4 regions of the Yersinia enterocolitica subsp. enterocolitica genome follow, and region 1 is predicted to be linked to each of the others. Evidence: predicted binding sites of a transcription regulator. Region 1 holds the regulator's gene; each other region holds the start of a gene.

Region 1 (5,437 bases):
TTTCTGCACCACTGATGCTGGAGCCTTGCGCCAACCGCATGGAACAAGGTTTCTCGCGTGTCTATCAGCGCTATTTGTTAAATCAACTCAAATTGAATGCCACCCGCAAGCTATTGTATTACCCCGATAGCCTGCCTTTAGATCTGCCTCAACTGAAAGGCCTGCGGCGAATCAAAGAGTTTGATGATGTCATCACGGCGAGAATACATGGCTTCAATGATGCACTGGATTACTATCGCCGTTGCAGCGCTTTACCGCTATTGCCGCAAATTACAACGCCACTGCTTATCATTCATGCCAAAGATGACCCGTTTATGACCGCTGAAGTTATCCCGAATCTACACCAGTTACCGGACAATATTGATTATCAGCTCACTGAGCACGGCGGCCACGTCGGTTTTGTCAGTGGCTCGTTAAAACATCCACAAATGTGGTTGGAACAACGTATTCCAGCCTGGCTTTCCCCTTATTTGGAGCAACAATCATGATAATCCCCTGGCAGCAAGTCGACAGCGAAACGCTGGATAATCTGCTGGAGGCCTTTGTATTACGTGAAGGCACGGATTACGGCGAACATGAGCGCTCATTGGAGCAAAAAGTCGAAGACGTACGCCGTCAATTAGTCAGTGGTGAGGCGGTATTAGTTTGGTCAGAGCTACACGAAACCATCAATATCATGCCACGCGGCGCCTTTCGGGCCGGAGCAGAAGAGCTGCCATAACCCATGCGTTGTTACCCTATCCTCTAAGTAAAATCAGGGTGACAAGCTGGGCACTTTGCCCTAAAAATAACCATTAACAAGAAAAAACAGACCGTTTAAGCCCGCCCACTGAGGATCTAACCCCATGGAGTTACAGCTAATATGTCAATTAAACATCCGGTTATAGCCGTCACCGGCTCAAGTGGCGCAGGGACAACCACCACCAGTCTGGCGTTTCGCAAAATTTTTCAGCAATTGAATATCCGTGCAGCGCAAATTGAAGGTGACAGCTTCCATCGCTATACCCGTCCTGAAATGGATACCGTCATCCGTAAGGCACGGGATCAAGGCCGACATATTAGCTATTTTGGCCCAGAAGCCAATGACTTTGGTCAGTTAGAAGAGAGTGTGTCGCAATACGGCGAGCATGGAACTGGGCGCTCACGTAAGTATCTCCATACCTATGATGAAGCCGTGCCCTATAACCAGATCCCAGGCACATTCACCCCTTGGGAGGCGCTGCCGGAACCCACTGATGTGCTGTTTTATGAAGGGCTGCACGGCGGGGTCGTGACCGAACATCATGATGTCGCAAAACATGTCGACTTGCTGGTCGGCGTGGTACCGATAGTCAACCTGGAGTGGATTCAGAAATTAGTCCGCGATACCGGGGAGCGCGGCCATTCCCGTGAAGCGGTGATGGATTCCGTGGTGCGGTCCATGGATGACTACATTAACTACATTACGCCACAGTTCTCACGCACCCATATTAACTTCCAACGCGTTCCGACGGTTGATACCTCTAATCCATTTGCCGCCAAAGCCATTCCGTCACTGGATGAAAGTTTTGTCGTCATTCACTTCAGAGGTTTGGATCAAATCGATTTCCCTTACTTGCTCGCAATGTTGCAAGGGTCGTTTATTTCCAATATCAATACATTGGTGGTACCCGGCGGGAAGATGGGGCTGGCAATGGAGCTGATTATGGCGCCGTTGGTGCAGCAACTACTGGAAGGCAAAAAAATAGGCTAATCTCCTTCGTCCTTGGCGTTGCAGTAAAGCAATTGTTGGAAAGAAAAAATAATTTGATGCTATCCCAACCCAAAGTAGTTGGGGCTGCAGGTAGGCGGCAAGCGAACTCATCCCGATGAGCTTACATAAGTAAGTGATTCGGGTGAGCGAGCGCAGCTAACAACCCTGCAGCTTCAAGTACGAAGGGTTTGCTTAGGCGATGTCACGGATTTCAAAACTGTGGGTAATAGTCGCCGCTTTCCCCAACATTAAAGAAACCGAGCAATACTTCTCAGCCGAAAGCTCAACCGCACGCTCAACGATTTTATCCGTCAAACCTTTGCCGCTGACAATAAAATGCAGGTTAATTTGCGTAAACAGGCGCGGTGCTTCTTCCCGGCGCTGCGAGGTTAATGTCACTTCGCAATCGCGCACATCGTTACGCCCTTTCTGTAAGATAGAAACGACATCAATTGCACTACAGCCACCGGCCGACATTAACAACATTTCCATCGGACTGGGGGCTTTGTCTCCAGCATTCCCATCCATTAAAACTTGATGACCTGAAGCGGACTCACCTAAAAATGTTAGCCCTTCAACCCACTTTACACGTGCCTGCATAACTCTTGCTCCCGGTTAAATTTTCCGATTCAGACTACCCTTTCATTTACAAACTGGCAATGTAACCCGATGTTCATCATGCTGAAGCGATACAACACAAGACACTAGCCTCATCCTGTGCTACAAACAGAACCGAAAGTATTGTTTTTAGAATTAAATAGGGTAGCTTCTCAATACTCAGTGAAGGGTTTCTATCCGGTACCTATCTTGGCTATACCTTTCGGCAGTTGAGCAAATTAATATGCTAAGAGAAAGTGTATTTTATAAGCACGCCGTACAGGGAACTCTGAGCCCTGTTAAGTTAGGCAGCGATAACAACAGAGGATAACAGCGAATGGTTCTCGGCAAGCCACAAACAGACCCGACTCTCGAATGGTTCCTGTCTCATTGCCATATCCACAAATATCCATCGAAGAGTACGCTAATTCACCAAGGTGAAAAGGCCGAAACACTTTACTACATCGTGAAAGGCTCCGTTGCGGTGCTGATCAAAGATGAAGAAGGTAAAGAGATGATTCTCTCCTATCTCAACCAGGGAGATTTCATCGGCGAACTTGGATTATTTGAAGAAGGCCAAGAACGTAGTGCCTGGGTCAGAGCAAAAACTGCCTGTGAAGTGGCTGAAATTTCTTACAAAAAATTCCGCCAGTTAATTCAGGTCAATCCAGATATCTTGATGCGCCTGTCTTCACAAATGGCGAATCGCTTACAGATAACATCTGAGAAAGTGGGTAACCTTGCTTTCCTTGATGTGACTGGACGCATTGCACAAACGCTGCTTAATCTGGCAAAACAACCTGATGCCATGACCCACCCAGATGGGATGCAGATAAAGATTACCCGCCAGGAAATTGGTCAAATAGTTGGCTGCTCCCGCGAAACTGTGGGGCGGATACTAAAAATGCTGGAAGATCAAAATCTGATCTCCGCACACGGTAAAACGATTGTCGTTTACGGCACCCGTTAATTCCCTATAAACCGGTGCTGCTACTTCGGCACCGGTTTTCTTTTGTGTGATTAATAAATTTCTGGGGCCTACATGAAATGGCAACGGCTTATTTATCATCCTGAAGTTAATTATGCGCTCCGCCAAACACTGGTTCTCTGCTTACCGGCGGCATTGGGGTTTGCCGTGGGGGAATTGCGGCTGGGGTTGATGTTCTCCCTGATACCCGCCTGCTGTAATATTGCTTCGCTCGATACTCCCCATCAACATTTCTTCCGGCGGCTGATTGTCGGCGGGACACTCTTTACCTTCAGTAGTTTTCTGACTCAACAATTACTGCTGTGGGATATCCCATTACCGGTGGTGATGCTTGGTCTCGCATTAACGTTGGGGGTAAGTGGTGCTATCAGCCAGCTCAACGGCCGGTTGCTCCCGGCAGCGTTGATCGCCGCTATTTTTAGTCTCAGCATGGTAGGCCGTGCGCCTATTTGGCAAGCGCCATTGATGTGTGCCGTGGGGACTCTCTGGTACGGGGTATTTACCTGGCTATGGTTTCGGTTATGTAAAGACCAGCCCATCCGTGAGCCACTGAGCCAGCTTTATCATCTGTTGGCCGATTATTGCGATGCTGCCTACTCTTTGCTTGGTCAGCACCAGGATGCGGAAAAAGCGATGCCAGCCCTGCTGGATAGGCAGCAAGGTATTATGGATAAAATTAACCAACTTTATCAACAGTTTAATCTACTACCCAATGCCACCAAAAAAGAGCAAAAGCGGCTACTGATACTCTTTCAGATGGCGCTTGATTTGCAGGAACATATCACTGCGGCGATGAATCAGTCAGAAAAGGCGCAAGAGCTGATAGAGCAGAGTTCAATAGAAGCCATCCTTGAACGTAATGTGCAGATTATCTCAACACAAATGCGCACCATCGCCGATAATATTCTCTATCACCACCGCGCGAAGACCCATTTCAGTGCCGGTGATGCGCTGGTCGAGCTGGAAGAGGTTGCCCAGCAACATCCTGATAATCCGGTGGCACAATTCTGCTATTACCATATCAGCCACATTACCCAGATCCTGAGCGATCAGCGCCCGCAATATGACCGCGATTTGATGTCAAGCCAACTATCTCAACCATTCTGGCCAGCGCTTGTTGGCTATCTATCATTTAAATCCAGCGCATTACGTGATGCAGGCCGCATGGGCGTAACGCTGGCAGCGGGCAGTTATATTGGTAGCCTGATCCATCTGCCTAAACCTTATTGGATTTTACTCACCATCATGTTGGTGACGCAAAACGGCTATAACGCCACTAAAATTCGGATTCACCACCGAGCCTTGGGCACTCTGATTGGGCTGTTACTCGCCGCGGCCCTGCTGCATTTTCAAATGCCGGAAGGGACTACGCTGAGCATTATGTTGCTCATCACATTGATAGCCTATCTGGTTCAGCGCAAAAACTATGGCTGGTCAGTCATCTTTAGAACCATCACTACAGTGTATATCTTGCAATTATTGACCGGAGAGGGCGCCGACTTTTTAGTTCCACGATTGCTGGATACCTTAATCGGCTGTGCATTGGCCTTCGCCAGCGCACTATGGCTGTGGCCACAGTGGCAAAGCGGTTTGCTGCGAAAGAATGCGCATCAAGCATTGGAGAGTTATCAGAAGATCCTGCGCATCCTACTGAAACCTAATCCAGATATCGGGCAACTCTCCTATGAACGCATTCAGGTGAACAAAGCCAGCAATGCGGTCCTGAGCTCACTGAATCAGGCCATGCAAGAACCCGGATTTAACTCAAAATATTTGGCCGACATGCGCCTATGGGCTACTCATAGCGAGCTTATTGTTGGGCATATCAATGAGATGACCATCCTGACTCGCGCTTACCCATTGGAAGAATCACCGCTAGAATCAGATAAACGCCACATTCAGCTGACTGTTAAATTGGCGGAAGAATATTTACAGCTTTGTGAGATGGCGATTCAGCAATGCCAGCAACGATTGGAATCGGATAACAGTGAGGGGAATAACGATTTTGTGCAAATGCCAGACATCGATCCTGATACACAAATATCTGAATCGGAACGCAATTTACGGCGTATCTTGTCACATCTCAGTGTAATGCATACCGTTTCATCTCTGGCATGGCA
Region 2 (5,437 bases), 2.7 Mb from region 1:
ATCGCTGGTTAACCATCTCATTCACGCGCAATCCTAAATGGTTGTAGCGTAAACAGTCATAAGTTAGGTGGTTTATATTAACTAACCCTAGGGTAATAAAGATGATGAGTGTTCAACGCCATATTAAACTTAGCCCTATCGATGCACCACCGAGATGCAATGCTGTTACTAAGGTAGCGATTAGCGATAATACAATCACTGCTCGAAAAGCTAAAATTATCGCCAATATGGCTCGGGCTAATATCGATTATTTTCTGGTTTATGCCGATAAAGAGCATGGGGGTAATTTTGAGTATCTGACTGGCTTTATCCCCCGATTTGAAGAAGCGGCTTTGGTATTACATGCCTCCGGGAAAATCTTTTTATTGCTAGGCAACGAGAATTTAAAACTGTCTCAATATGCGCGGGTGAGCAATACAGCGATCCATATTCCCTATTTTTCGCTACCGAATCAACCCATGAATAACAGCAAAACGCTAGCTGATTTATTGGCGGACACAGGCCTGCAGCTGGCTAAAAAAGTCGGCATTGCCGGGTGGAAATTATTTACCAGCAAGTTGGATGATAATAGTCAATTATTTGATATTCCACATTTTATTTTATCTGCAATAAAACAAACCATTTCATCGTCAACACCGGTGGTCAACGCGACACACATATTTATTGGTAGTGATACAGCAGCTAGAGTGACTAACAATGCCAATGAATTAGCTCATTATGAATACGGTGCTAATTTGGCCTCTAATTGTATTCTTAATGCCTTGACTGCGGTAGATATCGGTGTGACTGAGAAGCAACTTGGTTCTTATCTGGCAGATGAAGGGCAGCCGAATACTGTTGTGATGATTGCTGCAACGGGTGATCGTTTTGAAAACGCTAATTTGTATCCTGGTGATAAAATTGTGCAACTTGGTGATAAAATATCATTAACCACCGGGTATAAAGGTGGCTTAAGCAGTAGAACGGGTTATGCCGTACATCACAGCGATGAGCTGCCTTTGGCACAAAGGGATTATCTCGATAGAGTTGCTATTCCTTATTACGCCGCAGTCGTAACCTGGCTGGAAAATATCCGTATTGGTATGTCCGGCAAAGAGATGTATGCAGCAATTGAAGCTGTTTTACCGAAGTCGCAATACCATTGGTCATTAAATCCTGGGCATTTGGTCGCGGATGAAGAATGGTTGTGTTCGCCTATTTATAAGGACTCGGAAGAAAAAATTAGCAGTGGAATGTTATTCCAAATCGATATCATCCCCGCAGTGAAAGGTTATGCAGGAGTCAGTGCGGAAGACGGTATTGCATTGGCTGATCAACATTTACGTGATGAACTGGCCGCCCATTACCCCGCTGTTTGGCAAAGAATACAAAAACGGCGTGATTACCTTAGTAATATACTGAATATTCATCTCAGCGAAGAGGTATTACCGATGTCTAACACCGTGGCGTATCTGCGACCTTTCTTGTTGGATAAATACAGCGCACTGCAATGTACCAATGAAGCTCAAGGCTAATACCTCATTTATTTAATGGGGCTGTTCGGCCCCAAATCTTGCTCACTTTCCACCCCTGCTGAGATTTCATGCAAACTGGAGGCGATACTCTTGCCATCTTGTGGCATAATGCGCGCCGAATCACATTTTCTAGTATTCTTGAATACCCCTATTCAGTAATCCAATCGAGAGCGAGCTCTGTGCTAAGTACTAACAATATCACCATGCAATTCGGCAGCAAGCCGCTGTTTGAGAACATTTCAGTAAAATTCGGTGGCGGTAATCGCTATGGCCTGATCGGTGCTAATGGTTGTGGTAAATCCACATTCATGAAAATCCTTGGTGGTGATCTGGTGCCGAGTGGCGGTAACGTATTCCTTGACCCTAATGAGCGTCTGGGTAAGTTGCGTCAGGATCAATTCGCCTTTGAAAACAACACAGTGCTGGACACCGTTATTATGGGTCACGGCGAGTTGTGGGAAGTGAAAGAAGAGCGCGACCGCATTTACGCTATGGCTGAAATGAGCGAAGCAGATGGCTATAAAGTGGCTGATCTGGAAGTTGCCTATGGTGAAATGGATGGTTATAGCGCAGAAGCCCGTGCTGGTGAATTGCTGCTGGGTGTTGGTATTCCAGTTGAACAGCATTATGGTTTGATGAGCGAAATCGCGCCAGGTTTTAAATTGCGCGTATTGTTGGCCCAGGCTCTGTTCTCAGATCCAGAAATTTTGTTACTCGACGAACCGACCAACAACCTGGATATCGATACTATCCGCTGGTTGGAACAAGTTCTGAACGAACGTAGCAGTACCATGATCATTATTTCCCATGACCGTCACTTCCTGAATATGGTCTGTACCCACATGGCGGATTTGGATTACGGCGAACTGCGTGTTTATCCGGGTAACTATGACGAGTATATGACTGCGGCGACTCAAGCTCGCGATCGTTTGCTCTCTGATAATGCTAAGAAAAAGGCCCAGATCTCTGAGCTTCAATCTTTCGTTAGCCGCTTTAGCGCCAACGCCTCTAAATCCAAACAGGCCACTTCACGTGCCCGTCAAATTGATAAAATTCAGCTTGATGAAGTGAAAGCTTCAAGTCGCCAGAACCCATTTATCCGCTTTGATCAGGATAAAAAGTTGTTCAGAAATGCGCTGGAAGTTGAAATGCTAACTAAAGGTTTTGATAACGGCCCACTGTTTAAAAACCTCAATCTGCGCCTGGAAGTGGGTGAAAAAGTCGCTATTCTTGGGCCGAACGGTATTGGTAAATCAACTTTACTGAAAACCTTGGTAGGGGATTATGAAGCGGACGCCGGTACCGTGAAATGGTCTGAAAACAGTAGAATTGGCTATTACGCGCAGGATCACGCCAGTGATTTTGAAATTGATCTCACAGTATTTGACTGGATGAGTCAGTGGAAACAGGAAAAGGACGACGAGCAGGCTGTGCGCAGTGTGTTGGGTCGTTTACTGTTTAGCCAAGACGATATCAAGAAGAAAGTTAAAGTTCTATCTGGTGGTGAGAAAGGGCGCATGCTATTTGGCAAGCTGATGATGCAGCGTCCTAACATTCTGGTAATGGATGAGCCAACCAACCATTTGGATATGGAATCGATTGAAGCTCTTAACATGGCATTGGAAATGTACGAAGGTACGTTAATCTTCGTTTCCCATGACCGTGAGTTCGTCAGTTCACTGGCGACCCGAGTGATTGAGATGACACCGAAAAAACTGATCGACTTTACCGGTAACTACGAAGATTATCTGCGTAGTCAGGGTATTCAGTCGTAATAACTTATTGATTTATTAATAAAAAGTTGATGCATGAATAATCGCATCAACTTATCAGTCTCAAGGCAGGGTTACCCTGCCTTTAATCCATTATGGCCTATCAGCGGTCATTAGCAGGCGCCTTTATCCTCCCAAACCTTATTCCAACCGGTGCCGTTACCCGTGGTGTCCGTCACGGTGTTATCACCCGGTACTGCTTCAGCAGCAACCCACCATTTGTTGGTATAAACCCGCCCATCTTTACTGACCGTAGTCGGCTCACCATAGACTTTCTGCTGCCAGGATGGTGCGCTACATAGCTGTGGCGCAACAGGTTTTGACTGAATCACTGTTTTCAGCTCGTCATTAACCGGGGTGTCACATAAGCCTTTATCTTCCCAGACCTTACCCCAGCCGGTGCTGTTACCGGTGGTATCGGTTACCGCAGCATCACCCGGTACCATTTCAGCGGATACCCACCATTTGCTGGTATAAATCCGCCCATCTTTACTGACAGTGGTTGGCCCGTTATAGACTTTCTCTTCCCAGGATGGTGCGCTGCACTGTACTGGTTTTTCTACCGGCTTCTCTGCTGGTTTGGCTGCTGTAACTTCCTCAATAACTTCACCGCTCAGATATTGAGAACCATTATAGCTTTCTAAATATTCCCAAGCGGTATTGCTGGTTTGATTACTGGGGAAGTACCAATATGAACTGGTTTTTAAGCGGAAATAATCACGAGTGTACGTGTAGTGGTTATCGTATTGATAGAATGTACCTGGAACACCTTTATGTGATGCGTCATCCCAGTGATTAAAATCGCCCACTATTTGGTAACGCTGTTTGATCAATTGATTATAAGCTTCACGCGCTGATATATTTTCGCCTACGGTCTTCAATTGAGTCGAGCTGGCCAGCCTCATGGCCATATTATTACTATCCGTTACCGTAACCGGAATTGACAGCATGGCATTTTGTAATGCGTTACGCGGTGCTCGCAGAGTAATTTCATTACCCTTATCAGTGATAATTTCAACGCCCGGTGGAATGTCCCACTGGTAATTCAACACTGATATATCGCGGTTAGTCACATCTACGGATACGCTAAATACATCCCCCGCATTGACCGTGTCAGGTACACGCACATCGCCGGTGATATTTTGCTGGGTCAGAGGGTAACTGTGAGCAATATTGTTGTCGCTATTAAGCCAAATTGGCTTAGTTAATTGAGGCAAATTCATTGCTTTTAATTGCGCGCTAGTTTCTTTAGTCGGTTTGATACCCCATTGATGGAAAAATGATTTAAGGCTCATGCCTGAAACCCGACTGGCTTCCAAAAGAAAGCGCTGCTTTTTCTCATCGTTATTCTTTGGTTGTTCTGCCGGAGTCAGCGTGCGGTAACGATCACCGAGGCGTTGGTAGAAGTCCTTACCAAATGCCAAATCCAGCTGCCAAAACATGCCTAAACTGACAAATACGCCAGCATCTTCGTATGCTTTGCTTTTGTCCTTTAAGAAAACAGCGATATCTTCCCAGCGTGAGTCTGCTTCCATGCGCGAAGTGCCACCCAGAGCACGTTGAACATACAACGAAGTCAAATTTACTGTGACTTCTGTATTACCTTTAAACGTCCATGCTGGCATTTGGTAGTGATGGCCCAACTCATGCCAAGGCCCCCAGCCTTCATTTTGTAATTTGTCGGTATTAATTACTTCCGCAATACCTGAGGCGTTAGAACCCAGCCAATAATTTGCCGCTGACATATAGCCCGGCGTGCTATTTGGCTTACTCACAAATTGGTATTGGAAAGGGGTAGCACGATGGGGGAAAGCTCTCTTCGCACTGAGCCCGAATTGTTCTTCTGCGAGGCTGACGATGCGATCCCACAAGACCAAAACACCCTCAGGGTCGGTTGCTTTCTCACGCATATCTGCGATCGGCATGGTGAGGATCATACGTTTACCTACCAACTCGGCGAAAGGTGCATCGCCAAACTTCACTAACTGCGCCTGCCAGTCTTCAGCGGTATTTTCGCCCAAAATAAAGCGCGGCATAGGTTTACCACCCTCAAGCAAATTAACGGTAATTTCACTGCTGCCAGGCTGATTTGTGGCGACAAAATAAAGTGGGCCAGTATTCTCAACCTCAATCTCATTAATACCTCGTTGC
Region 3 (5,437 bases), 550 kb from region 1:
TCTTGTGTTGCTTCATGTAACTGTTGTAACGGCAAACCCAGGGCTTGTGAGAAGGCAATACCCTCATTGGTCAAGTCATGCACCAGTGCGCGCCAGCCATCGTCTTTACTGCCTCCGCACAGCATGCCGCTGATCAGGCCATGCATTTCAGCCGGGGTTAATGCCACTGCTTGCTGGTTCAATGCCAGGGCCAGTGATTGGTAAGTTGGTAATGTATTCTCTATAGACATGCGTATTGGTCATCGTTGGCAGGATAAGTTCGTGTTATGCTACCACCAAGAAAGGTCGCTATACCAGAAAACGCAATGCACTATATCCTATAGATTTCAAGATGCAGGAAGCGGCAAAGCCTCTTGTCACTTGAAAAATAATGGATATATACCCTAAATAATTCGAGTTGCAGGAAAGCGGCAATTGAGTGAATCCCGCTGAGTTGACGCCAGTCAATGATTCGGGCGAGCGAGAGCAGCCACCGCATATGCAGCTTGAAGGATGACGGGTATAAAGGGGTTGTATCTTGGTATTGAGATATATATAGTGACGCCCGCTTTGCAGCTACGAGCATTTTGCCTCTGGTTTTCAGGGCTGGCGCGAAATTAGTCAGGAAGGTGGCATGTCTGCACAACCAGTAGATATTCAAATTTTTGGTCGCTCGTTAAGAGTTAATTGTCCGCCAGAACAACAAGACGCGTTGAACATGGCCGCAGAAGATCTTAACCAACGGTTGCAAGATCTGAAAGTTCGCACTAGAGTCACCAATACTGAGCAGTTAGTTTTCATCGCGGCATTGAACGTATGTCACGAATTAGCTCAGGAAAGGTTGAAAACCCGTGACTATGCATCCAATATGGAGCAACGTATTCGGATGCTACAACAGACCATTGAACAGGCATTGCTTGAACAAGGTCGCATCTCTGAACGTCAGGATGCACAGTTTGAATAAATCTCTGTTGAATGATAGATTCAGCAGAGAGTAAAGAATTTCTCTGAGGTGTTCGTCAGCGGGTCAGTCCCCTGAGCCGATATTTAATACCAACAGAATGTAGTGCCTCCGTAACCGGTGCGCATGCTCGGTCCGCCGAGAAGCCTTAAGGTTGCGACGCTGCGTTCACCTTGAACCATGGGTTCAAGGGTTACAGCCTGCGGCGGCATCTCGGAGATCCCTTTCTTATCGTGTAACACGTATTTACGGTTATCACGTTCGTTCTGATACAGGCAATTTTCCTCTCACTTACCTCAGCTGCATATCTTTTATACCCTCAATAATTCGAGTTTCAGGAAGGCGGCAAGAGAGTGAGTCCAAATGAACTTACATAAGTAAGTGATTCGGGTAATTGAGCGTAGCCAACGCATATGCAACTTGAAGTATGATGGGTATAACATGCCTCTAAATCCGCAGCATGCCCTTGAGCGGCAAAAAATTCGCAGTGAAATCCGTGAGCGTCGGCGTCTTTTGACTCCTGAGCAACAACAACAATCCGCCAATCTCGCCGCCAGACAAATCGCTTCCCACGACAAAATTCAGCAAGCCAATACTATTGCACTCTTTCTCTCTTTCGATGGCGAGTTAGATACCGCTCCTGTTATCGAATTATTGTGGCAGCAGAAAAAACAGATTTATCTGCCGGTACTTCATCCTTTCTGTCCCGGCCATTTGTTGTTTCTCCACTATCGTCCTGATAGCCAGCTCATTCGTAATCGCCTGAACATTCTGGAGCCTCAATTAGATGTGCGCGATGTCTTGCCATTAAAACGACTGGATGTCGTGATAACTCCGCTGGTGGCGTTTGATCAAGATGGACAACGTTTAGGTATGGGGGGCGGATTCTATGACCGTACGCTACAAAACTGGCAGCAGGGTGGCCCCTATCCTATTGGTTTGGCTCATGATTGCCAGCAGGTAGAGCACTTACCGAGTGAACATTGGGATGTGCCGTTACCAGAGATTGTGACACCGACAAAGGTGTGGCAGTGGTAAGGTGGCCTACGCAACGATATAAAAAATAACAACAAACCCGGCATCAGCAGATACCGGGTTGTCGGTTACTATTCGCGCTACCAATATAATAAATATCAGTACAATAGGCGCGAGCGAATAGTCCCCGGAATCGCTTTCATTGCCTGCAAGGCTTTTTCTGCATTTTCCGCATCATCAGTCTCAACGTCGATAACGACATAACCAATATCAGCGCTGGTTTGCAAATACTGCGCGGCAATGTTGACATTCTGCTCAGCAAAGATTTTGTTGATGCTGGTCAGGATGCCTGGGCGGTTCTCATGGATATGCAGCAAGCGGCGAGTGTTATCACCGTGCGCTGGCAGAGAAACTTCCGGGAAGTTAACCGCAGACAGCGTTGAGCCGTTGTCGGAATACTTCGCCAGTTTACCGGCGACTTCATCACCGATATTTTCCTGCGCTTCTTGAGTTGAACCACCAATGTGTGGGGTCAATAGCACATTATCAAACTCGCACAATGGTGAATTGAACGGGTCTTTATTGGTTGCTGGTTCTTCAGGGAAAACGTCGATTGCCGCCCCTGCCAGATGATTGCTCGCCAGCGCATCACAGAGTGCCGGGATATCAACCACCGTTCCGCGTGAGGCATTGATCAACATCGCGCCCGGTTTCATCAGAGCTAACTGCTCAGGGCCAATCATATTTTTGGTGGAGTGGTTTTCTGGCACATGCAAGCTAATCACATCACTCATATTCAGCAAGTCAGACAGATGACGTACCTGCTGTGCATTCCCCAACGACAGTTTATTTTCAATATCGTAGAAGAACACTTTCATGCCGACACTTTCAGCCAAAATACCTAACTGAGTCCCGATATGACCATAGCCGATAATACCCAGTTTTTTACCACGGGCTTCATAGGAACCGACTGCCAGTTTGTTCCACTCGCCACGGTGCGCTTTGGCGTTGGCGGATGGAATACCACGGAACATCAGCAGTAACTCGCCCAGTACCATTTCGGCTACCGAACGGGTATTGGAGAAAGGTGCATTGAATACCGGCACACCACGTTTAGTCGCCGCTTTTAAATCAACCTGATTGGTACCGATACAGAAACAACCGACTGCAACCAACTTTTCTGCTGCAGCAAAGACTTCTTCGGACAGATGCGTGCGCGATCGAATCCCGATGAAATGGGCATCACGAATAGATTCTTTCAGTGATTCGGTGTCTAAGGCACCTTTATGATATTCAATATTGCTATAACCGGCTGCACGCAGATTATCAACCGTGCTCTGGTGCACCCCTTCCACTAACAGAAACTTAATTCTGTCTTTCTCCAGTGATACTTTTGCCATGTCCCCGACCCTATTTTCAGACTTCAGATGTGGCTGCCGATATCGAATGAATCCGGTCAGCACCCAGTCAACATAACAAATATTTCGCTGGCAGCAATACAAACGATTGCCTTGCTGTCAGCATAACAAACAGTGCAAATGTTAATTTATGGAATAAAAAACTGGCAGGAAGTGAGTTAATGGCAGGTTAAGAAAATGAAATGAGTAAATGTGATATATATCACCAAATTTAACCATTTTAAGAAAAGAGTTTTAAAGGCAAAAATTATCAGGATGAAGCAACCAAACCTCATCCTGAATACATATTAGCTGATCACTTAAGTTCTACGGTTTTAACACCATCGGCAGTGCCAATTAGTGCAACATCAGCACCTCGGTTGGCAAATAGCCCCACAGTGACAACACCGGCAATATTATTAATTTTATTTTCAAGCGCAATGGCATCCAAAATAGTCAGATTATGGACATCCAAAATAACATTGCCGTTATCAGTCAAAACATTCTGGCGATATTCAGGTAACCCGCCTAATTTCACCAGTTCACGCGCCACATAAGAACGCGCCATTGGGATAACTTCGACCGGCAACGGGAATTTACCCAGCACATCAACCTGTTTGGAAGCATCGGCAATACAGATGAATTTACGCGCAATGGCCGCAATGATTTTCTCGCGGGTCAGAGCCGCACCGCCGCCTTTGATCATCTGCATTTGGCTGTTAATTTCATCAGCACCGTCGACATAAATGTCCAGCTCGTCCACTTCGTTGCAATCAAATACCTGAATGCCATAACTTTTCAGTTTAGCGGTAGAGGCATCAGAGCTAGAAACAGCCCCTTCGATCTGGCCTTTAATGGAAGCAAGAGCATCGATAAAATGTGCCGCAGTTGAGCCAGTACCGACCCCAACGATAGTGCCAGGTTTGACATATTCTAATGCTGCCCAGCCCACTGCTTTTTTAAGTTCATCCTGAGTCATGGTAAGTTCACGCCTTGATGTGAAAGAAAACCTGACGTCATTATAGAGCATATTAAGTGATAAAACGTCGCAATAAAGCCAACTCGTGTGATGGTTAATTTTAGCTGGATCACAGTTATGCCGGTTTATTTGTGGCGAGCCCCGCGGCATTCCGACATAGATAAATGATCAAAATGTGGCATAGTGCGGTATTAACTTAATATTTGGAGAGATGACTCCGATGAAACGCCCAGACTACCGTACGCTACAAGCGCTGGACGCGGTGATCCGTGAACGCGGTTTTGAACGCGCTGCACAAAAACTTTGCATCACCCAATCGGCGGTATCTCAACGCATTAAGCAGTTGGAGAATCTGTTCGGTCAACCACTGTTGGTGCGCACTGTGCCCCCCCGTCCAACTGAGCAAGGGCAGAAACTGCTCGCCTTGCTGCATCAGGTCGAATTGCTGGAAGAAGAGTGGCTCGGCAATGATAACGGCGGCGATACACCGCTGCTGCTGTCATTGGCGGTCAACGCCGACAGCCTGGCAACCTGGCTCCTGCCAGCCTTAAAACCGGTGTTGGCCGACTCCCCTATCCGGCTAAATTTACAAGTCGAAGATGAAACTCGAACTCAAGAACGGTTACGTCGTGGCGAAGTGGTAGGTGCGGTCAGTATCCAACCTCAGCCGCTGCCAAGCTGCCTGGTTGATCAGCTCGGCGCACTGGATTACCTGTTTGTTGCTTCAAAACCCTTTGCAGAACGTTATTTCCCCAATGGCGTGACCCGCTCGGCATTGCTGAAAGCACCTGCGGTGGCCTTTGACCATTTGGATGATATGCATCAGGCGTTTTTACAGCAGAATTTCGATTTGTCGCCGGGCAGCGTGCCCTGCCATATCGTTAACTCGTCAGAAGCGTTTGTACAGTTAGCAAGACAAGGCACTACCTGCTGTATGATCCCGCATCTGCAAATTGAAAAAGAGTTGGCATCCGGTGAATTAATTAATCTGACGCCGGGATTATTGCAACGGAGAATGCTGTTCTGGCATCGATTCGCGCCAGAAAGCCGGACGATGAGAAAAGTAACTGACGCCCTATTATCTTACGGGCGTCAGGTATTACGGCAAGACTAGCTTATTTGACGGCAGTGGCTGGCGTGTTAGAG
Region 4 (5,437 bases), 1.2 Mb from region 1:
TTTCTGTTGTAATGCACGGATTAAATCATCCTGATTGACCATACTGCCACGAGCAATATTAATCAGCAGAGCATGATTTGGCATCGCAGCAAAAATGGTTTTATCAACCAGACCAACGCTGTCTTTACCACCCGATATGGCTATAACCAGAATATCGCTTTGTCTGGCAAGGCTGATTAAGTCCGGAACATGCTGATATGGCAGGCTTTCGATGTGGGCGGTGTCGGTATAAGCAATTTGCATATCAAAACCGGCTGCGCGGCGGGCAATAGCTTGACCAATGCGGCCCATACCAAAGACACCCAGACGTTTGCCGGTCACTTTAGAGGCCAATGGTAAGCTGCTGTGTGGCCACTGACCGGCACGCAGGAATTTATCTGCCTGACAGAGACGGCGCGATGTGGCGATAATCAGCCCCAGAGCGGTATCGGCGACATCATCAGTCAGCACACCTGGAGTGGTGGTGACGATGATATTGCGCTCACGGGTATAGTCTAAATCGACCGCGTCAGTCCCTACGCCAAATATTGAGATAATCTGTACTTCAGGTAATAACGCCAATACTTTGTTGGTCACACCGATATCACCACGGGTCACAATACCCTTAATATTCTCGCCTTGTTGGGCAAAAAATTCAGCAGTGTCCGTAACTTCAAAGAGCTTATAAACAGTAAAATTCTGTTCCAGTTTCTCAGTCAAATAGTCCATTACCGGGGCAATAATTAATACGGCCTGTTTGAAAGAAGATGGTTTGCTGTTTTTCATAACGAGTACCTGATCATGTCAATAAATCAAAAACCAAAAATGGCAGTGGATAGTCATCAGATGATTAAGCCATTTAGCGAATGTCGTTATAAGACCCGTTTTCAATGTTTTATTTTGTGATGCAGGTCACTGTAAATCATGTTAAGAAAACATGTTACCGGTAACGTGATCGACCTATCATTGCTGGTGCTGAATTGTTTCAGCTAAGAAAATCAGCGTTAATGATTTATGTAATGCCTTAATGAAAATGTTATGGATTGGCATAATTTGTTATGCCAAGAATATTATTATGACAGATTATCAAAGAGGAACATTAGCTGCCATTCAATAACGCAATGGCAGTTGTGGGCAATTTAGAGGTATTTCAGCAACAGCAGAAATCTTAGATAGTTCCACCGAGTGAAATACGATAATGCAGGTCAACTTGTTCAATTGTCGGAATTTTTTTGATTTTCTTAATCAAGATTTCAGCGGCCACGTTGCCCATTTCAAAACGTGGAGTGGTAACACTGGCCAGTACTGGAGTGGTCGCCTGGCCGATATCCAACCCATGAAAACCGGAGATCGCCATTTCTGCTGGTACCGCCATGCCCAATTTCAAGCATTCTTGTAACACGCCTACCGCCATATCATCATTGGTACAGAAAATAGCATCGACTTGCGGATACATTTGTCGTGCCAATGCCAACATCCCGGCACCAATAGAGACGGATGAAACTTTATTAGGCGTAATATGTAGTGGTGCCAACCCCGCGTCCGTCATTGCCTGGCTATAGCCTTGATAACGTTTACGATCTCGCACATCAGACATTGAACCGAAATAGACAACATTTTGCTTCCCACTTGCCAGCAATGTGGCCGTCATATCGTAAGCGGCCTGATAATTATTAAAACCGACCGTAATACGGTTGAACTGAGGTTCCAAGTCCATCACTTGCGCGACCGGAAGCTCCGAGGCATTCAGGTACTTGTCCGCACGTAAGGTATGTTCAGAATCAGTCAGTATCAGCCCGGAAATCTGGCAAGAAAGCAGATTAACTATTTGTTCTTCTTCACGTTCTTTATTGTAGTTATAGTTGACTACCAGTGTTTGATAACCGCTGGTGGCAGTGACCGACTCGATACCAGCCAGTAAATCAGAGAAAATCTGGTTATTAAAGGAGGGAACCAAAATACCGATTCTCGGGCTTTTTTGATTGAGGCTAGTTTCCCCTTCTGAATCAGCACTGTAATTAACTTCAGCCATCACTTGAGCGATACGCTCACCGGTTTCTGGAGCCACTTTTTCCGGCGTGCGTAAGTAGCGGCTGACAGTCATTTTAGTCACGCCTGCTAGTAACGCGATATCCTGTAACGTAACACGCTGGTTTTTCATGGCATATACCTGGAACAAGAGTGTGGGATGGGATGAAGTGATTATGCACTGTTAGCGGAGATAATGAAAAGCATGTTACTGATTTAAAATACAATAACAATCATACTTCCTATTATTTAGTTATATTATTATCAATAAGTTAAACCACTACGCCCCCCATTGAAGAACAAACCCCACACAAATAGTCCTCTTTTATCGTCACCAAGGCGATGTCGCTCACGTAAGTGGTAACAGCTTGTCGTAACATGAATTAAAGTGATCTTCATCACAGTTTACCCAAGCGGAAAACGGTTTGATAGGCACATGTTTTCACACCGCCATTATTCAATAATATTTATTTTATAATGTCGCTTAATAAGCGCCATTTCTATCAGGAATTATTATGAAGAATTTATTTTCGTTAGAAAACCGCAAAGTATTAATTACCGGTTCCGCTCAAGGTATTGGTTTTTTATTAGCAAAAGGTCTGGCCGAATTTGGCGCAGAAATAATAATTAATGATATTACCGCAGAACGCGCAGAAAAAGCCGCTACAGAATTACGCGACAGCGGTTTTGTTGCTTATGCCGCGGCATTTAATGTCACTGACCATGATGCTGTTAATGACGCGATTACACAAATAGAAAATAATATTGGTGCCATTGACATCTTAATTAATAATGCCGGTATTCAACGCCGCCACGCCTTTACCGAATTCCCTGAAAAAGATTGGGATGATGTGATTGCGGTAAATCAGAAATCCGTATTCTTGGTTTCACAAGCGGTTTCCCGTTATATGGTTAAACGCCAACGCGGCAAGATTATTAATATTTGTTCAATGCAAAGCGAATTAGGCCGCGACACGATCACGCCATACGCTGCCTCTAAAGGTGCCGTGAAAATGTTGACGCGTGGGATGTGTGTTGAACTGGCCCGTTACAATATTCAGGTCAATGGTATTGCGCCTGGTTATTTCAAAACGGATATGACAAAAGCACTAGTGGACGATAAAGCATTCACCGATTGGCTGTGCAAACGCACGCCAGCCGCCCGTTGGGGGGATCCGGAAGAGTTGATTGGTGCCGCGGTGTATCTCTCTTCCAAAGCATCAGACTTTGTTAATGGTCATCTGCTGTTTGTTGATGGCGGGATGTTAGTTGCAGTCTGATAAGCGGCAGGGGAAAGTTATGTCTGGGAAATGCATTATTGTGATGGGCGTATCCGGTACGGGTAAATCCTGTGTAGGCCAAGCGCTGGCACAGGCACTTAACGCCAAATTTATTGATGGCGATGATCTGCACCCACGTGCCAACATCCAAAAGATGGCATCAGGTCAGCCGCTTAATGATAGTGACCGTGCCCCGTGGCTTGAACGGCTAAGTGACGTGGCATATAGCCTGCAACAAAAAAATGAAGTCGGTTTTTTAGTCTGTTCAGCGCTGAAAAAACAGTATCGCGACCGTCTGCGCGAGGGCAATCAGGGAGTTCGCTTTCTGTGGTTGACGGGCGATTACGATTTGGTATTACGCAGAATGCAGCAACGGGCGGGGCATTTTATGCCGGAGAGTCTATTAAAAAGCCAGTTCGCGACACTGGAAGCCCCTGATGCCCGCGAACCAGACATCATTCCAATTGATATATCGCCCGACATTGCTGGTGTTGTTAAACACTGTATTACCGCACTGGAGCAGGAAAATAACATCAGTCACTGTGCTTAAATCCTCGGCATGATGCATACGCAGAAATATAGGAATAGTTATGATACTTGATGAATTGAAAAGCGCGGTGAATAACCCACTTTACCCAGATGCAATCCGTCGCACACTGGCCACCATCAGCAAGATGGATTTAGCCAATTTACCCGCCGGTGAATTAGACATTGAAGGCAGTGAGATTTATCTCAATCACATTATTGCCTCATCGAAACCATTGTATGAGCAAGCACCTGAATTGCATCGTTATTACATTGATATTCATATTCTGCTGGAAGGCAGTGAGGTGATTGGTGCTTCACCATCAGCTCAGGGCCAGCGCCCAACGATGGATTTTGATAGCGAGCGGGATTACGGATTACTTGAAGGCATTACCACCGAAACTTTATTAACTCTGGCTCCGGGTGATATCGCCTTGCTGTTCCCTGGTGAGTTACACCGTCCAATGGGAACATTAGGCGAAGTTGCACCGCTGCGCAAGATAGTGGTTAAAGTGGCGAATCATCTTATCTAATTCGGTATTATTTCGGTTGATAGATACCGAATCAGGTTTCGGTTGATAGTCGTTCAGTTATCACCTTACCTCTGTCGCCTCAACCGAGCAGGAGGGCTAGCCGGCCCTCCTGCACCTGCGGCTTGCGCGAAATATTACTGCTATTCGCAGTGCCCTCCGGCAGTCGTTGGCCTTATCGAGCCAGCGCGATTCGCTCCTGCTCAAGCGCGCTTTTCGCCGCCGTATATGGACGCTCCCAATAAACCAAGTGTTTTTTCTTGAAAATAGCGCTCAGGTATTGCAGCCATATATCCGGTTTCTTTATGGGCGCGATTGCGCCCGAACCATGATGAAATCCGCCAAGTGAGTTCCTATCATCCTTACGGGCCAAATGCCCCGGCGGCTCACGGAGTTTCTCACTTGCGGTCTTACCTGTTTTGCCATCTCAATAATTACACTTGCAATTACCTGAAACGTATTCACTTTTTTTCTTGAGCCTTGTCCGTGTTTGAGATTATCTCAAACCGCGGATAAGGTTCGATATTCCGTATGATGAACCAGCATCGACCACAAAATACGTGCCGTTTTATTGGCCTGTGCCACAACGGCTACGTTATAGGCCTTTTTACTCAACAGCCTGTAAAGCCACGGCATATTGTCTTTGTGTCTCTCAATAACGGCTGCAACTGCCCGCGCACCATGGACCAGAAGATAACGGAAATAGCGGTCACCTCTTTTGCTGATTCGGCCCAATCTCTGCTTACCACCACTGGAGAACTCTCTCGGCACCAATCCCAACCAGGCAGCAAACTGTTTCGCTGAATGAAATTGTTGCCCATTCCCCACTGACGCCACAAGGTAGGTCGCCGTCATCAATCCCACACCAGGGACTTTCATGACCCGCTGGCAGGCGGGTTGTGTTTTTGCCCAACTGCTAAGTTCTTGTTCGATCAACGTGATTTGATCTTCCACACCCTGAAGGTGTTCAAGTTGACGTGCGACACTACAACGGACAAAAGGTGATAACTCGTTATCATATTCTTCCAGTATTTCAGGGACTTTCTTATACAGCTGACTTAATGTGCGAGGCATGATAATGCCAAATTCAGCCAA

The links. The regulator CRP, encoded in region 1, controls carbon source genes, mostly activating them, when cyclic AMP is high. The targets are predictions, from matches to a motif close to ATGTGANNNNNNTCACAT.
Region 2: the regulator CRP is predicted to act here: its motif matches at 1,623-1,640, upstream of FGL26_RS01375 (ABC-F family ATPase).
Region 3: the regulator CRP is predicted to act here: its motif matches at 3,524-3,541, upstream of serA (phosphoglycerate dehydrogenase).
Region 4: the regulator CRP is predicted to act here: its motif matches at 2,394-2,411, upstream of idnO (gluconate 5-dehydrogenase).

What each region holds. Positions count from the first base shown of each region.
Region 1 covers NZ_LR590469.1:3,004,241-3,009,677, forward strand. Annotated here, with positions in the region: gene FGL26_RS14470 (hydrolase) at 1-488, shown strand, start outside; gene FGL26_RS14475 (YheU family protein) at 485-721, shown strand; gene FGL26_RS14480 (phosphoribulokinase) at 863-1,732, shown strand; gene FGL26_RS14485 (OsmC family protein) at 1,925-2,332, opposite strand; gene crp (cAMP-activated global transcriptional regulator CRP) at 2,667-3,299, shown strand; gene FGL26_RS14495 (YccS/YhfK family putative transporter) at 3,372-5,437, shown strand, end outside.
Region 2 covers NZ_LR590469.1:274,793-280,229, forward strand. Annotated here, with positions in the region: gene FGL26_RS01365 (cation diffusion facilitator family transporter) at 1-47, shown strand, start outside; gene FGL26_RS01370 (aminopeptidase P family protein) at 102-1,514, shown strand; gene FGL26_RS01375 (ABC-F family ATPase) at 1,694-3,289, shown strand; gene FGL26_RS01380 (M60 family metallopeptidase) at 3,400-5,437, opposite strand, start outside.
Region 3 covers NZ_LR590469.1:2,452,406-2,457,842, forward strand. Annotated here, with positions in the region: gene FGL26_RS11685 (YecA/YgfB family protein) at 1-230, opposite strand, end outside; gene zapA (cell division protein ZapA) at 614-943, shown strand; RNA gene ssrS (6S RNA) at 981-1,164, shown strand; gene FGL26_RS11700 (5-formyltetrahydrofolate cyclo-ligase) at 1,382-1,978, shown strand; gene serA (phosphoglycerate dehydrogenase) at 2,074-3,315, opposite strand; gene rpiA (ribose-5-phosphate isomerase RpiA) at 3,629-4,291, opposite strand; gene FGL26_RS11715 (LysR family transcriptional regulator ArgP) at 4,512-5,405, shown strand; gene FGL26_RS11720 (oxidative stress defense protein) at 5,407-5,437, opposite strand, start outside.
Region 4 covers NZ_LR590469.1:1,793,052-1,798,488, forward strand. Annotated here, with positions in the region: gene FGL26_RS08460 (2-hydroxyacid dehydrogenase) at 1-765, opposite strand, end outside; gene FGL26_RS08465 (substrate-binding domain-containing protein) at 1,148-2,140, opposite strand; gene idnO (gluconate 5-dehydrogenase) at 2,523-3,287, shown strand; gene FGL26_RS08475 (gluconokinase) at 3,307-3,837, shown strand; gene FGL26_RS08480 (NanQ anomerase/TabA/YiaL family protein) at 3,878-4,345, shown strand; gene FGL26_RS08485 (IS110-like element ISYen1 family transposase) at 4,844-5,437, opposite strand, start outside.